2 regions of the Rhodococcus sp. NPDC003348 genome follow, and region 2 is predicted to be linked to the other one. Evidence: riboswitches for the same ligand, from Rfam matches in the RefSeq annotation. Region 2 holds a riboswitch; the other holds the start of a gene.

Region 1 (7,226 bases), on a different contig from region 2:
CCGCCTGGAAGGTGGTCCGGATGATCCCGAACCGGTACTCGCTGGTCACCGCCAGCGCCGCCAGGATCATCAGGACGAGCACGCCGAATCCGGTCACGCCGCCGACCGCGTCGGCCAGCGTGGGCAGGAACGGGTCCATGCCCGGATTCTCGCCGTTCGCGAGCTGGTCGTTGTACGCGGTCAGGCTCACTTTCGCGGTCAGGCCGATCACCGCGGCCAGGCCGAGCCCGAGCGCGATGATCGCGACGGTGCACCACAACGGCGACTTCGTCGAGGTGAGCTTGATGCGTTCCGCTGCCACGACACCCATCAGAGCGCCCCTCCCATCACGTCGGCCTGGTACTGCACGTCGTCGCCGGTCATCTTCATGAACGCGTCCTCGAGCGAGCCACGCTGCGCGGACAGCTCGTGCAGGACGATGCCCTGTCCACCGGCGATCTGCCCGACCGTGTCGGTGGTGGCGCCACGAACGATCAGCACCGCGGCCCCGTTCTCCCCGACGCCGTCCGACTGCACGGCCAGACCCTGTGCGACCAGCGCGGACTTCAGTGCGTCGAGCTGCGGGCTGCGCACCCGCACCGACGACTCGGAGGACCGGTCGACGAACTCGTGGACCGGCGAGTCGGAGACGAGTCGGCCGCGACCGATCACGACGAGATGTTCCGCGGTCAGCGCCATCTCGGACAGCAGATGGCTGGACACGAGGACGGTGCGCCCCTCCGCGGCCAGCTGCTGCATGAACTTGCGGATCCAGACGATGCCCTCCGGGTCGAGACCGTTGACCGGCTCGTCGAAGAGCAGCACCTTCGGGTCACCGAGCAGCGCACCCGCCAGCCCGAGCCGCTGCGCCATGCCGAGCGAGAACCCGCCGGCCTTCTTGCCCGCGACCTCGGTCAGGCCGACCAGCCGCAGCACCTCGTCGACGCGCGAGCCCGGGATCCCGTTGGATGCGGCCATCCACTGCAGGTGCGCTTTCGCGGACCTGTTGGGGTGCACCCACTTGGCGTCCAGCAGGGCACCGACGGTGCGCAGCGGCTGCTTCAGGTCGTGGTACGGCTTGCCGTCGATCAGCGCGACACCGGCGGTGGGCCGATCCAGACCGAGGATCATCCGCATGGTTGTCGACTTTCCTGCGCCGTTCGGGCCCAGGAAGCCGGTGACGATTCCGGGACGCACGGTGAAGGTCAGGTCGTCGACCGCCCTCACGTCCCCGAATGTCTTCGTCAATCCCCTCACTTCAATCATGCCCGCCAGCATTCCGGAAAAACCCGGCGCGCACATCCTCCACAGGTCGCGCGTCGTGTCGTCCTCAGGGATGACACGGCGGTACCGCGCCGGGGCCGCGACGTCGTCGCGACACGGCGCGCGTCGGGGATGTCAGGGTCGGACCTGACCGTTCCCGCTCACCGGATCGGGGATGGTCGGGAACCGGTCGGCAGGCATCTCGCCCTCGTCGTACACCGTCTGCGGCGGACCGATGATCAACGGATCCGGGGTCCCGACGACCCGCGGGTCCTTGCCTGCGTAGTCGAACTTCGACAGCACCCAGCGCATCGCCTCGAGCCGCGCCCGCTTCTTGTCGTTGGACTTGACGATCGTCCACGGCGCGTGCGGAGTGTCGGTGTAGAACAGCATGTTCTCCTTGGCCTCGGTGTAGGCGTCCCACTTGTCGAGGCTCGCCAGGTCGGTCGGCGAGAGCTTCCACTGCTTGACCGGGTCGGTGCTCCGGGCCACGAACCGCGCGTGCTGTTCCTCCCGCCCGACCGAGAACCAGAACTTGACCAGACGAATGCCCGATTGCACCAGCATGCGTTCGAATTCCGGTGCCGATCGGGTGAATTCGAGGTACTCGGTGGGCGTGCAGTAGCCCATGACCCGTTCCACGCCGGCCCGGTTGTACCAGGACCGGTCCATCAGCACGATCTCGCCGCCGGCGGGCAGGTGTGCCACGTACCGCTGGAAGTACCACTGGGTCCGCTCGCGTTCGGTGGGCTTCTCGAGCGCCATCACGCGGGCACCACGGGGGTTGAGGTGTTCGGTGAACCGTTTGATCGCGCCACCCTTGCCCGCCGCGTCCCGGCCCTCGAAGATGATGACGATCTTCTCGTCGTTCTCCTTGACCCATGCCTGCAGCTTGAGCATCTCGATCTGCAGGGCACGTTTGCGGAACTCGTACTGCCGCCGCGTCATCTTCTTGTCGTACGGGTAGCCGTGCCGCCACGGCGCGTCGGGGCCCTCTTCGGGCCGGGCGCGACCGGACTTGCGCAGCAGCTCGCCGATCTCGTCGATCTCCGGGGTGACGTCGATGGTTTCGGGTGCGGCCAGCTCGAAGTTCCCGTCGGCTCGTTGCCCGTCAGGATGTGCGTGACCGGATTGCTGCTCGTTCACGTTGTCGAGACTACCGCCGCGCGACCCGTCCGGCAGGCCGCGCGGCGGACGAAAATCCTATAGTTCGGGTGACGACGCCTGCGCCCAGAACCGCTTCGGGATCCGGCCGGCCCGCCGCGCCTGGTACCCGGCGGTGACGGCCGACGCCATCGCGGACGCCATCAGGGCCGGATCCTTGGCACGGGTGACCGCGGTCGCCAGCAGCACTGCGTCGCAGCCGAGTTCCATCGCACGGGTCGCGTCGCTGGCGGTGCCGATGCCGGCGTCGAGGATCACCGGCACCCCCGCCGCCTCGACGATCATCTCGATGTTGTGCGGGTTGCAGATGCCCAGCCCGGTGCCGATCGGTGCGCCCAGCGGCATCACCGCCGCACAACCGACGTCCTCGAGCCGCTTCGCCAGCACCGGGTCGTCGGTCGTGTACGGCAGCACCGTGAAGCCGTCGTCTACGAGTTGCTCTGCGGCACTGACCAGTTCGATGGCATCGGGCAGCAGGGTACGGTCGTCGGCGATCACCTCGAGCTTGACCCAGTCGGTTTCCAGAGCCTCCCGGGCCAGCTGCGCGGTCAGCACCGCCTCCGCCGCACCACGACAACCGGCGGTGTTCGGCAGCGGCGCGATGTCCAACCGACGCAACAGGTCGAGCACGCCGGTGCCACCGGCGGCATCGACCCGGCGCATGGCGACGGTGGTCAGTTCGGTACCGGACGCGACGAGCGCCTCCTCGAGCACCGTCAGGTTCGCGGCACCGCCGGTCCCCATGATCAGCCGGGACCCGAAGGTGCGACCGGCGATCGTCAGCTGGTCACCCACCCTGCACCGCCGTGAGGATCTCGATCTCCCAACCCTTTTCGACCACGCGGTCCCACGTGGCGCGCGGGACGACGGCACCGTCCACCGCGACCGCGATGCCCTTCTCGGGCAGGCCGAGACGGGCGAGAAGCTGCGCCACCGTCGTCGGTTCGGACAGCTGGTGGTCCTCGCCGTTGACGGTGATCCCGATGTTCACCATGTCTGTCATCGATTCCTCATTCGTGCGTCGAAACCAGTGTGCCGAAGCGTTCCGGGCGACAGGACGTCGCCTCCGGCAGCGGCGTGCCGTTCAGTTCGGCGACCACCGCGTCCGCGGACAGCGGGGTCAGCAGGATGCCGTTGCGGCCGTGCCCGGCGGCGAGCACCACCCGGTCGGTGACCCGGCCCAGGATCGGCAGGTTGTCGGGACTCATCGGGCGCAGACCCGCGGCAGTCTCGTGCAGTTCGTACTCGCCGATGCTGGGCATCAGGGCCTGCGCGTCGGCGATCAGGTCCCGGACCCCGGCCACGGTCACGGCGGTGTCGTCACCGGACTCGTGCTGGGTGGCGCCGACGACCAGTCCGTCGCCGCGGGGTACCAGGTACACCGGCCTGCCGTGGACGCTGGCGCGGATCGTCCGGCTCGGCGCGGGCGCCACGCCGGGCCGATACCGCAGCCGCAACACCTCCCCCTTGACCGGTCGCACCGGCAGCCCCGGCCACAGCCGCGCCGCGGCCGTGCCTGCGGCGAGTACCACCTGATCGGCGGGCAGCGCGTCCACGTCCGCGACGGCCTCGGCCACGAACGTCACCCCGGCGGCCGCACACGCGGACCGCAGCGCCCGCACCAGCGCGCGGTTGTCGACGGCGAACTCCGCGGCGGCGAGCAGCGCCAGCCTGATCGTCGGGGCGAGGGACGGTTCCGCTTCCCGGATCTGCGCGCGGGTCAACAGGTCCAGCCGGTAGCCGCGCCCGTCGAGCCACTCGGCGACGGTGCGCAGGTCCGTCGCGTCGGCGGCGTCCAGCGCGACGGTCATCGAACTCTGCGAGGTGAACAGCGTCTCGCCCGTCGCCCGTTCGAGTTCGGCCCCGAACCCCGGCCACCGGTCCAGGGACGCGGCCCCGGCGGCGAGCACCTCGTCCTCGCCGGGCCAGCCCTCGGACAGCGGGGCGAGCATGCCGCCCGCCACCCACGAGGCCCCCGACCCGACGGCCGGGTCGTGCAGGGTCACCGCCCACCCGGACCGGGCCGCGCGCCACGCGATCGACAGTCCGATCACGCCGCCACCGACCACCGCGACGGTTCCGTTCACCACTCCACCTCACTCCCTGCGCCGGCATGATCCGGGTCAGGTCTGACGGTCGGGGCTCGCGAGCCCCCTCTCAGCCCCGCGTTCGCCGGGACTCCCGTGTCACTTTCGTTCACCCAGAGACTACCGTTGGCCCCGTGCCCACCTCGCAAGCCGGTCATCACCCGACACCGCGCGAACGCCTCGCCACCGCGCGCCTGTACCTGTGCACCGACGCCCGACGGGAGCGCGGCGACCTGGCGAAGTTCGCCGACGCCGTCCTGTCCGGCGGTGTCGACATCATCCAGCTCCGTGACAAGGGCTCGGCAGGCGAACGCGAGTTCGGCCGGATCGAGGCCCGCGAGGAGCTGGCGGCGCTCGCCGAACTGGCGGCCGCGTGCCGACGACACGGTGCACTGCTCGCCGTCAACGACCGCGCCGACCTCGCGTTGGCGTCCGGGGCCGACGTGCTGCACCTCGGGCAGGGCGACCTGCCGGTGCACTATGCGCGCGAGATCGTGGGGCCGGACGTGGTGATCGGCCGCTCGACCGGCAGTCGCGCGCAGGCGCAGCTCGCCGCGATCGAGGAAGGTGTCGACTACTTCGCCACCGGTCCGGTGTGGGCGACCCCGACCAAGCCCGGCCGCAGCGCCTCCGGTCTCGAGCTGGTCCGCCAGGTCGCCGAGTCGGATCCGACGATGCCGTGGTTCGCGATCGGCGGCATCGACGAGGAGCGCCTGCCCGAAGTCCTGAACGCGGGCGCCACCCGGGTCGCCGTGGTGCGGGCGATCACCGAGGCCCGCGATCCGCAGGCCGCGGCCCGCTCCCTCGCCGACGCCCTCGACCGCAACGCCGCCGCCGCCCGCTGACCCCGTTCCCCCCTCGCCAGCTGTTCCCTAATGTCACATTGGCTCACTTGGCGATACCCAATGTGACATTAGGGAACCTCGGCGAGGGTGGGCGAAGCGGTCAGTCCAACCAGGACAGCACGGTGGAGGGCGAGAAGCGCAGCACCGTCTCCGGCAGCCTGTCACGCAGGCCGCGGTCGGCGGTGACGACGGCGGTCAGTTCACCCGCGACGCCGGTCAGGGTGGTCGCCCCGCCCGGGCCGGTCGCGAGGAGTGCGAGGGTGTCGTCGCCGCTGCCCGACGCGACGTGCACCGGAACCCGCACGTCCGCCTCGGCGACGGCCGCGGCCTGACCTTCGAGCACCGCCTCGACCCGCGGCAGCCAACCGAACCCGCCGTCCGGGAGCTCGATCGTCCGCGGCAGGGTTGCCGCGATGCCGGCGAGTAGCCGCCCGGTCGCGCCTGCGCGGTCCCGCCACCAGCCGTCGGGACGCGACCCGACGACGTTGGCGGTGTCGAGGAGCAATCGCACCGGGGCGGCCCGCAATCCCGGCCAGCTCGCCTCGAAGCCCGGGTGCAGCGGCAGGTCCGTCACCTGATCCTCGGGCACCCAGCGCAGTTCGGTGCTCTCCCCGTTCGGCACGGTGTCCAGTGTGAACTCGGCGTCCGCGATCACCGTCGTGTACGTCCAGTCCCCGCCGGCGGCGCGGGCGGTGACTCGTTCCGCCCGCACCCGGAGGTGGGCGGAGTCGATCCCGGCCTCCTCCTCGGCTTCCCGAACCGCGGCGTGGGTGGTGGTCTCGTGCGAGTCCCTGGCTCCGCCGGGCAGGGCCCATGTTCCGCCCTGATGGCTCCACGCGGCCCGGTGTTGGAGCAGCACGGCCGACCCGCCGCCGGGCATCGGGGCACGCAGCAGCAGACCGGCAGCGCCGTACCGTCCCCAGTAGCGGCTGCCGTCTCCGCTCTTCGCCCAGCCGTCCCCGTCACCGCGCATCGACTTCGCTCACCTACCCCGTGTACTCGGATCACCTCGTACCAGGCCGACGGGCCGGGTACGAGACGCATCATGCGCCTTCGGAACCGCGCGCCTCGAACTTAGCCAGTCGATCGAGCCGAAGCACGGTTACTGCTTATATGCTGCCCTCTGTCCGGCGATCGAGCCAGGTGCGAAGGGATGCGCGGTGGTTGTACGGGTGGCCCCCTCCACGCAGCCGCGTGGCGCCGGGCCGGACGGCGATCCGGTCGGCCCGTCCGCGCGGCTGCGATCGCGGCTGCGCACCAGCCCTTCCCGGATCACGATGCTCGGCATCGGACTGGTCATCGCGGCGATGGTCTCCGGAACCGTGGCCGCGGCACAGGTCACGGACCGGCAGCGCACCCTCGACGCCCTGCAGTCGGAGGTCGAACCACTCGCCTTCGCGGCCCAGGACATCTACAGCTCGCTGTCCATCGCCGATGCCGCGGCGACGACGGCCTTCCTGTCCGGCGGCGTCGAGCCGATCGCCGTCCGCGACCGCTACACGCAGGCGATCACCGACGCGGGCGCCGACCTGGTCGACGCCGCCGCGGGGATCGACACCTCCGACACCGCCTCGCACGACCTGCTGGCGAAACTGTCGGTGGGGGTGCCCGTCTACACGGGTCTGATCGAGACGGCCCGCACCAACAACAGAGACGGTCATCCGGTGGGATCGGCGTACCTGAGCGAGGCGTCGACGATGATGCAGTCGACGCTGCTGCCGTTGGCACAGCAGTTGCATGCCGCACAGGCCGCGCGGGTCGTGCAGACCCAGGCCGAGTTCGCGACCCCGCCGTGGCTGTCGATCGCGTTGCTGATGGCAACCCTGGCCGCGCTGCTGCTGGCACACGTGCTCCTCGCCCGCCGGACCCGCCGACGCCTGAACGCGGG
Region 2 (7,226 bases):
TCGACCGTGCCCGGCAGTTCCCCGGCCGCGGTGAACGCGTCGGCGATCTCCTGCTCGGAGGCCACCACGGCATCGGTCAGTGGAATCGGCTGCTTGATCGACCGGGTCCAGGTGGTTCGCGACGCGTCGGGGCTGATCGAGGTGAGTTCGGCGTACTTCGCGGACCATTCGTCGAGGTTGTCCTGCGACCACGCGGTCGCCGCGGCGTAGCGGCCGAGGAAGTCGTCGACGGCCGCGGTCTTGCCCGGATCGTCGAGGGCGGCGCCGGACGCGGCCCAGAAGTTGTAGCCGTTGGCGGCCTGGTCGGCGGTCGCGATCACCCGCGCGCCGGATTCCTTCTCGGCGATCGCGGTGTACGGATCCCATGTCGCCCAGGCGTCCACGTCGCCCTTGGTCAGCGAGGTGTATCCGTCGGCGGGGGAGAGGAACACCGTCTCGACGTCGGTGCGGTCCAGACCCGCCTTCTGCAGCTGCAGCAGCAGGTTCGCGTGCGCCGAGCTGCCCTTGAACGTCGCGATCTTCTTGCCCTTCAGATCCGCCACCGACGTCGCCGGGGAATCCTTGCCGACCAGGATCGCGTCGCCCTCACCGGTCGCCTCGAGCGCTCCGACGATCTTGATGTCCGCCTTCGACGCGGCACCGAAGATCACCGGGGTGTTGCCGGTCTGGGCGAGGTCGATGCCGCCGGCGCTCGCGGCCTCGATCAGCGGCAGTCCCGCGGTGAACGAGGAGAACTCGATCTTGTAGGGCAGGTTCTCGAGCTGTCCCGACGCGCGCAGCAGAACCTCGATGGAGGTGGCCTTCTGGTCACCGACCTCGAGGGTGACGGTGGACAGGTCCACCGGTCCGGTCGCTGCCGCTTCGGTGGCGTCGCCGTCGGATCCGCCGCACGCGGTGAGTGCCAGCGCGGTGGCGGTGATCGCGGCCAGTCCGACGAGTCGTCGACGGCCGAAGGTGCTGAGTTTCATTGGGTGTGGTCCTGTTTCGGTGAGGAGCGGTCGGCGGTGGGAAACGGCGGCGGTGGAGTCGGGCTCAGGTGGGTACGCCGAGCAGTTCGAGCAGTCGGGCGGAGTACTCGGCGGTCTCGGCGGTGGCGCGTCTGCGCGGGCGGGGCAGGGCGATCGGCACCTCGTGGGCGATGCGGCCGCCGTCCAGAATCAGGGCCCGGTCGGCCAGTGCCACCGCCTCGGTCACGTCGTGGGTCACGAGGAGGACGCCGAATCCGTGCTCGGTGAACAGGCCGAGCAACAGGTCGTGCACCGAGAGCCGGGTCAGCGCGTCCAACGCACCGAACGGCTCGTCGAGCAGCAGCAGCGTCGGTTCCGCGACCAGCGCCCGGGCCAGGGCTGCTCGCTGCGCCTCGCCGCCGGACAGCGTCAACGGCCACGCGTCCCGGCGATGCCCGAGACCGACCTCGCCGAGCACCCGGGCCGCCCGGTCACGGCGTCCCGGACCACGGCGGGGGTCGGGCAGGCCGAGTTCGACGTTCGTGGTCACGTCGAGCCACGGGACCAGCCGGGGTTCCTGGAAGACGACGGTGGGGTATCCGTCGGTGGTGACCTGCCCCTCGTGGTCGCCGGACAGGCCTGCCAGGGCCCGCAGCAGAGTCGACTTGCCCGATCCGCTGCGTCCGAGCAGGGCGACGATCTCGCCGCGGCGGATCTCGAGGTCGATCCCGTCGAGTACGGGCCGGCCACCGAAGTTCTTCCGCAGACCGGTGACTCGGGCGGCCGGAGCCGTGGACACCGGTGAGGCGGTGATGGTGTCTGTCATGACGTGGTCCTCCTCAGGCCGCGGCGGGCTGCCAGCGCAGCGCCCGCCGCTCCAGCCCGCGTACCAGTGCATCCGTGACCAGCCCGAGCAGTCCGTACACGAGCAGTCCGAAGATGACGATGTCGGTGCGCAGGAACTCGCGCGCGTTGTTCACGATGTACCCGAGACCCTTGCCGGCGTTGATCTGCTCGGCGACGATCAGCGAGAGCCATGCCACGCCGAGGCTCTGACGCAACCCGACCAGGATGTGCGGCAGCGCACCGGGGATCACCAACCGGCGCAGCCGCTCGGTCCGGCTCAGCCGCAACACCTGGCCGAGTTCGAGGAGCTTCGGGTCCAGCTGGCGGATCCCGGCAAAGGTGTTGAGGTACAGGGGAAATGCAACGCCGAGCGCGATGAGGAAGACCTTGGGTTCCTCCCCGATGCCGAACCAGATGATGAACAGCGGGATCAGGCCGAACAGCGGTACGGTTCGTAGCATCTGCAACGGCGGATCCACGATGTACTCGCCGATCCGGCCGATACCGGCGACGACGCCGAAGCCGACGCCAAGCACGGCGCCGAGCGCGAACCCGATCAGGACCCGCTGCCCGGACACGAGCAGGGCGTCGGTCAGCGCGCCGGAACGAAAGACCTCGACGCCGGCCTCGAGGATCACCGACGGCGCGGGCAACACCCGCTCGGACAGCAGTCCGGTCCGGCTGCCGATCTGCCAGACGAGCAGCAGCGTGAGCGGTGCAAGCGCCCGCAGCAGACCGTGGCGGCGGTGGTGCGCCTGCGACCCGGCGGACGGCGCAACCGGCGCCTCTGCGGCAGTGGTCACGGACAACGGAACCCCCTCTGATGGCCCCGCACACGGCGGGTCAGGGCGTCATGGTGCGCGGGCGGGCCGACGTCGGGAAGGTTTGGAATCAGCGCGAGCGATACCGTCGCGCAGCCGGGTCGGCTCGGGGTGGGCAGGCGGGTCGGCTCGGGTTGGGCAGCCGGGTCGGCTCGATGGGCGCAGCCGGGTCGGCGTTCTTGTGGGGCAGGGGGCGGCTTGGACTGCGCCGTGACGACGGCCTAGTGTGAGCGTCGTCCATCCAGCACGGGAGCCCTGGCGTCGTAGGGCTGAGAGGGAGCACGGCTGCTCCGACCGTCACACCTGATCCGGGTCATTCCGGCGTAGGGAGCAGTGCGATGTCCGTCGTACCGACACGTCCGTCACCGGGGTCGGCTCAGGCCGAGCCGTCCTTCACCCTGGACGAATCACCAACCCGCACCCTGGGATTCGGCGCGCAGGTCGGCCTGTGGGGCAATCTCGGAATCTCCCTGCTGCTGCCGGTCGCTGCGACGTTCGCGGTGCTGCAGGGACAGTCGCTGCTCGCCACGCTGCTCGCGGTGGTCGTCGGTGCGCTGATCGGGTCGGCGTTGCTCGGGCTGTGTGCGGCTGCCGGCGCCTCGGTCGGCGCCCCCGCGATGGTGATGATGCGCGGCTTGCTCGGTACCCGGCTCTCCGCGCTGCCGACGGTGCTGAACCTGGTGCAGTGTGTCGGTTGGGCGACCTTCGAGGTGTTCGTGATCGCGGAGACCGCGGCCCGGCTGACCGGGTGGCAGCGGTGGCCGTTCGTGCTGCTCGGCGGTGTGCTGGCGACGGTGATGGCGCTGTACCCGCTGCGGGTGGTCAAGATCCTGGCCCGGTATGCGGTCTGGGCGGCGCTCGCGTCCACGGTGTACCTGCTGGTGAACGTGCTGATGAAGGATCTGCCGTCGCTGACCGAGGGCAGCTTCGCCGGGTTCTGGACCAGCGTCGACCTGGTGATCGCGATGCCGATCTCCTGGGTTCCGTTGGCAGCCGACTACGCCCGGCACTCGCGGTCCCCACGGGCGGCGTTCCTCGGCGCCACTGTCGGCTACGGCGGCGCCACGGTCGCCTTCTTCGCGCTCGGCGTCCTGGCGTTCGTCGCGTTCGGGCTCGAACCCGGCTTCGAGGTGATCGGCAGCCTGCTGGTCCTGCCGCTGGCGGGGGTTGCGCTGCTGATCCTGCTCGTCGACGAGGTCGACGAGGCGTTCGCGAACATCTACTCCACCGCGATCAGTGCGCAGAACCTGCGACCGAACCTGGACCGCCGATTCCTCGTGATCGGGGTCGGCGTGGTCGCGACACTGCTCGCGCTGACGGTCGACGCGTACAGCTACGAGCCGTTCCTGTTCCTGATCGGTGCCGTGTTCGTGCCGCTGACCGGAACCTTCCTGGCGTCGTTCTACCTGCTCCGGCGCGGCCACTGGGACGTGTCGGCCCAGTCGCCCACCCGCTGGGTGATGTTGGTGCCGTGGGTCGCCGGGTTCGTCGTCTACCAGCTGGTGACGCCGACCTACTTCACCGGCTTCGGTGCCGGCTGGACGCGCTGGTGGACGAATCTGCAGTCGTCGCTGGGGATCCCGGCCTCCGGCTGGTCCGCGTCGCTCGCCGCGTTGGTGGTCGCCGCCGGGCTGGCGTTGCTGCTCGGCCTGATCGACAAGCGAAAGGTGGTGCGGGCGTGACTCTCTCGTCCCGACTGCAGGAGAAGGGGCGGGCGCTGCTCGCGGAGCAGCTCGCCCACCCCACGGTCGTGGGGATCGCGCGCGGCGACCTGGATCCGGCACTGTTCCGCGGCTGGCTCGAGCAGGACTACCTGTACCTGCTCGACTACACCCGGGTGTTCGCGCGCCTGGCGTGGCAGGCCCCCGACGGGCACCTCGGCTATCTGGTGGACCTGGCGCACTCGACGCTGCACGAGGAGTTGAGTCTGCACCGAGAGCTGTCCGAGCCGTTCGGTGCGGACTTCGGCACCGCGGTCAAGAGCCCGCAGTGCGCGGCGTACACCGAGTTCCTGCTCGAGTCGGCCGCGGACTACGGGCGTGGGCTGGCGGCGCTGCTGCCGTGCATGTGGGGGTACTCGCAGCTGGGCCTTGCCCTCGCGCAGGACCCGCCCGCCGATCCCCGCTACCGCCGCTGGGTGGACACCTACGCGGATCCGGGATTCGCGGCGCTCGCCGACCGGTGTGCGGAGATGCTGGACGAGGCGGCGCCGGACGCGGCGGTCGCGGAGGAGGCGTTCATGACGGCGATGCGGCACGAGCTCGCGTTCTGGGACGCGCGGTGAGTACGACGGCGCAGGCCCTGCTGTTGGGCGAGGCGCAGCGGTGGCAGCGGTCGGCGGAGCACCCGTTCGTGCTCGCCACCGCGGACGGCACCCTGCCGGAGGCGGCCTTCGACCGCTGGTTGCTCGAGGACCACGCCTTCGTCGTCGAGTTCCGGCGGTTCCTCGGCGGGGTGCTCAGCCTCGCCCCCGACGAGCGTTCCCGGGACGTCATCGCGGGCGGAATCGCCGCTCTGACTTCGGAGCTCGACCTGTTTCGTGCGGAGCTCGAGCGGCGAGGTCTGGATCGACACGGGCACCGGCCGAGCGACGGGTGCATCGCATACACCTCGTTCATGCTGGCGAGCCTGCACGACGGCTACGACGTCGCGTCCGCCGTGCTGTACGGGATCGAGAAGGCCTACCTGGACGCCTGGACGACCGTGCGGCAACGTGCCGCCGACGCCGAGTCGCGGTACCGCGAGTTCATCGACAACTGGAGCGCGGCGCCGTTCGCCACGTACGTCGAGGACCTGGGGGCGTTGCTCGGGGAGGGAGAACCCACCGACGCGCAGCGCACCGCGTTCGGGCGGGTCGCGGTGTTCGAGGAGCAGTTCTGGGACGCGCTGGTGTGACCCCGCGACACGCGCTTCTGATCCCGTTTCACTCCCGCAACACCGGTGCGGGAAGATGACTGCCGTGTCCGAACCTGATCCCGATCTGCTCATCGACTTCGACGACGTCCTGATCCGCCGTGGCGGCGTGACCCTGGTGGGTCCGGTGACCTGGAAGGTGGAGCTCGACGAGAGGTGGGTCGTGCTCGGCCCGAACGGTGCGGGCAAGACCTCGTTGCTGCGCATCGCCGCAGGCGAGGTCCACCCGACGTCGGGCAATGCGAATCTGCTCGGCGAGACACTCGGACGGGTCGACGTCAACGAACTCAAGCCCCGGATCGGGTTGTCGTCCTCGGCGCTCGCACACCGGGTGCCCGCCGACGAACTGGTCAAGGACCTCGTCGTCTCCGCCGGCTACGCCGTCCTCGGCCGCTGGCGTGAGCGATACGAGGCGATGGACACCGACCGTGCGGTGGAGATCCTCGAGAGCATCGGCGCCGAGCACCTGTCCGATCGCACCTACGGCACCCTCTCCGAGGGCGAGCGCAAGCGGGTGCTGATCGCCCGGGCACTGATGACCGACCCCGAACTGCTGCTGCTGGACGAGCCCGCCGCCGGCCTCGACCTCGGTGGCCGCGAGGAACTCGTCGCCCGCCTCGGTGACCTGGCCGCGGACCCGGATGCGCCGGCGACCGTGCTGATCACCCACCACGTGGAGGAGATCCCGCCGGGCTTCACGCACGCCCTGCTCCTGAAGGAGGGTGAGGTGGTCGCGCAGGGTCTGATCGACGACGTCATCACCGCCGAGAACCTGACCACCGCGTTCAGCCAATCCATCGCCCTCGACCGCGTCGACGGCCGGTTCTTCGCCCGCCGCAGCCGCCTGCCCGGCCAGCACCGCCGCTGACCCCACCCCCTTCCCATGTCGGGGAGGGGCTGACGGTGGAGGGTGGTTCGCGGGGCGTAAGTTGCGTCACATGGCTTCGAACGAACTGCATCCCGACGTCTCGGTGAAGGACGCCTCTACCGTCATCCTGGTGCGCGACGGCGCGTCCGGTCCGGAGGTGTTCCTGCTGCGCCGCGTGGCCGGCATGGCCTTCGCAGGCGGGATGACGGTGTTCCCCGGCGGCGGCGTCGACCCGCAGGACGCGACCGCGGACGTCGCGTGGGCCGGGCCCCCGGTGTCGTGGTGGGCCGAGCGGTTCGGGGTCGACGAGGCGCGGGCGAAGGCGTTGGTCTGCGCGGCGGTGCGGGAGACGTTCGAGGAGTGCGGGGTCCTGCTCGCCGGCCCGACCGCGGACACGGTCGTCGCCGACACCGCCGGCTACGCGCAGGCGCGCAAGCAGCTCGAGGCGCGGGAGTTCTCGTTCAGCGAGTTCCTCTCCCGGGAGGGCCTGGTGCTGCGCGCGGATCTGCTTCGCCCGTGGGCGAACTGGATCACCCCGGTCGGTGAGCACCGCCGCTACGACACCCGCTTCTTCGTCGCCGCCGCGCCGACGGGACAGACCGCGGACGGCGAGACGTCGGAGGCCGCCGAGGTCGCGTGGCAGACGCCCGAGGAAGCGATCGCCGATTGGCGGACAGGCAGGACGATGCTGCTGCCGCCGACGTGGACGCAGCTCCGGTCGATCGCCGAGTTCGGGTCGGTGGATGCGGTTCTCGCGGCCGAACCGGAGATCCCGCGGATCCTGCCGACGCTCTACCAGGAGGAAGGTCAGCTGCGGGTGCGCTTCCCGGG

Evidence for each region. Region 2 has a riboswitch for thiamine pyrophosphate ahead of ACWDU4_RS04815 (purine-cytosine permease family protein). Riboswitches for the same ligand answer to the same signal wherever they lie in the genome.
Region 1: linked by a shared signal. The riboswitch ahead of thiO (glycine oxidase ThiO) and the one ahead of ACWDU4_RS04815 (purine-cytosine permease family protein) in region 2 are both predicted to bind thiamine pyrophosphate.

What each region holds. Positions count from the first base shown of each region.
Region 1 is NZ_JBSFRT010000058.1:18,322-25,547, reverse strand. It holds gene ACWDU4_RS26045 (ABC transporter permease) at 1-310, opposite strand, end outside; gene ACWDU4_RS26040 (ABC transporter ATP-binding protein) at 310-1,245, opposite strand; gene ppk2 (polyphosphate kinase 2) at 1,378-2,325, opposite strand; gene thiG (thiazole synthase) at 2,446-3,201, opposite strand; gene thiS (sulfur carrier protein ThiS) at 3,194-3,409, opposite strand; gene thiO (glycine oxidase ThiO) at 3,417-4,493, opposite strand; TPP riboswitch at 4,490-4,601, opposite strand; gene thiE (thiamine phosphate synthase) at 4,628-5,338, shown strand; gene ACWDU4_RS26010 (NUDIX hydrolase) at 5,439-6,311, opposite strand; gene ACWDU4_RS26005 (hypothetical protein) at 6,511-7,226, shown strand, end outside.
Region 2 is NZ_JBSFRT010000005.1:57,921-65,146, forward strand. It holds gene ACWDU4_RS04800 (ABC transporter substrate-binding protein) at 1-968, opposite strand, end outside; gene ACWDU4_RS04805 (ABC transporter ATP-binding protein) at 1,033-1,773, opposite strand; gene ACWDU4_RS04810 (ABC transporter permease) at 1,787-2,602, opposite strand; TPP riboswitch at 2,851-2,961, shown strand; gene ACWDU4_RS04815 (purine-cytosine permease family protein) at 2,953-4,296, shown strand; gene ACWDU4_RS04820 (TenA family protein) at 4,293-4,898, shown strand; gene ACWDU4_RS04825 (thiaminase II/PqqC family protein) at 4,895-5,509, shown strand; gene ACWDU4_RS04830 (ABC transporter ATP-binding protein) at 5,565-6,395, shown strand; gene ACWDU4_RS04835 (NUDIX hydrolase) at 6,466-7,226, shown strand, end outside.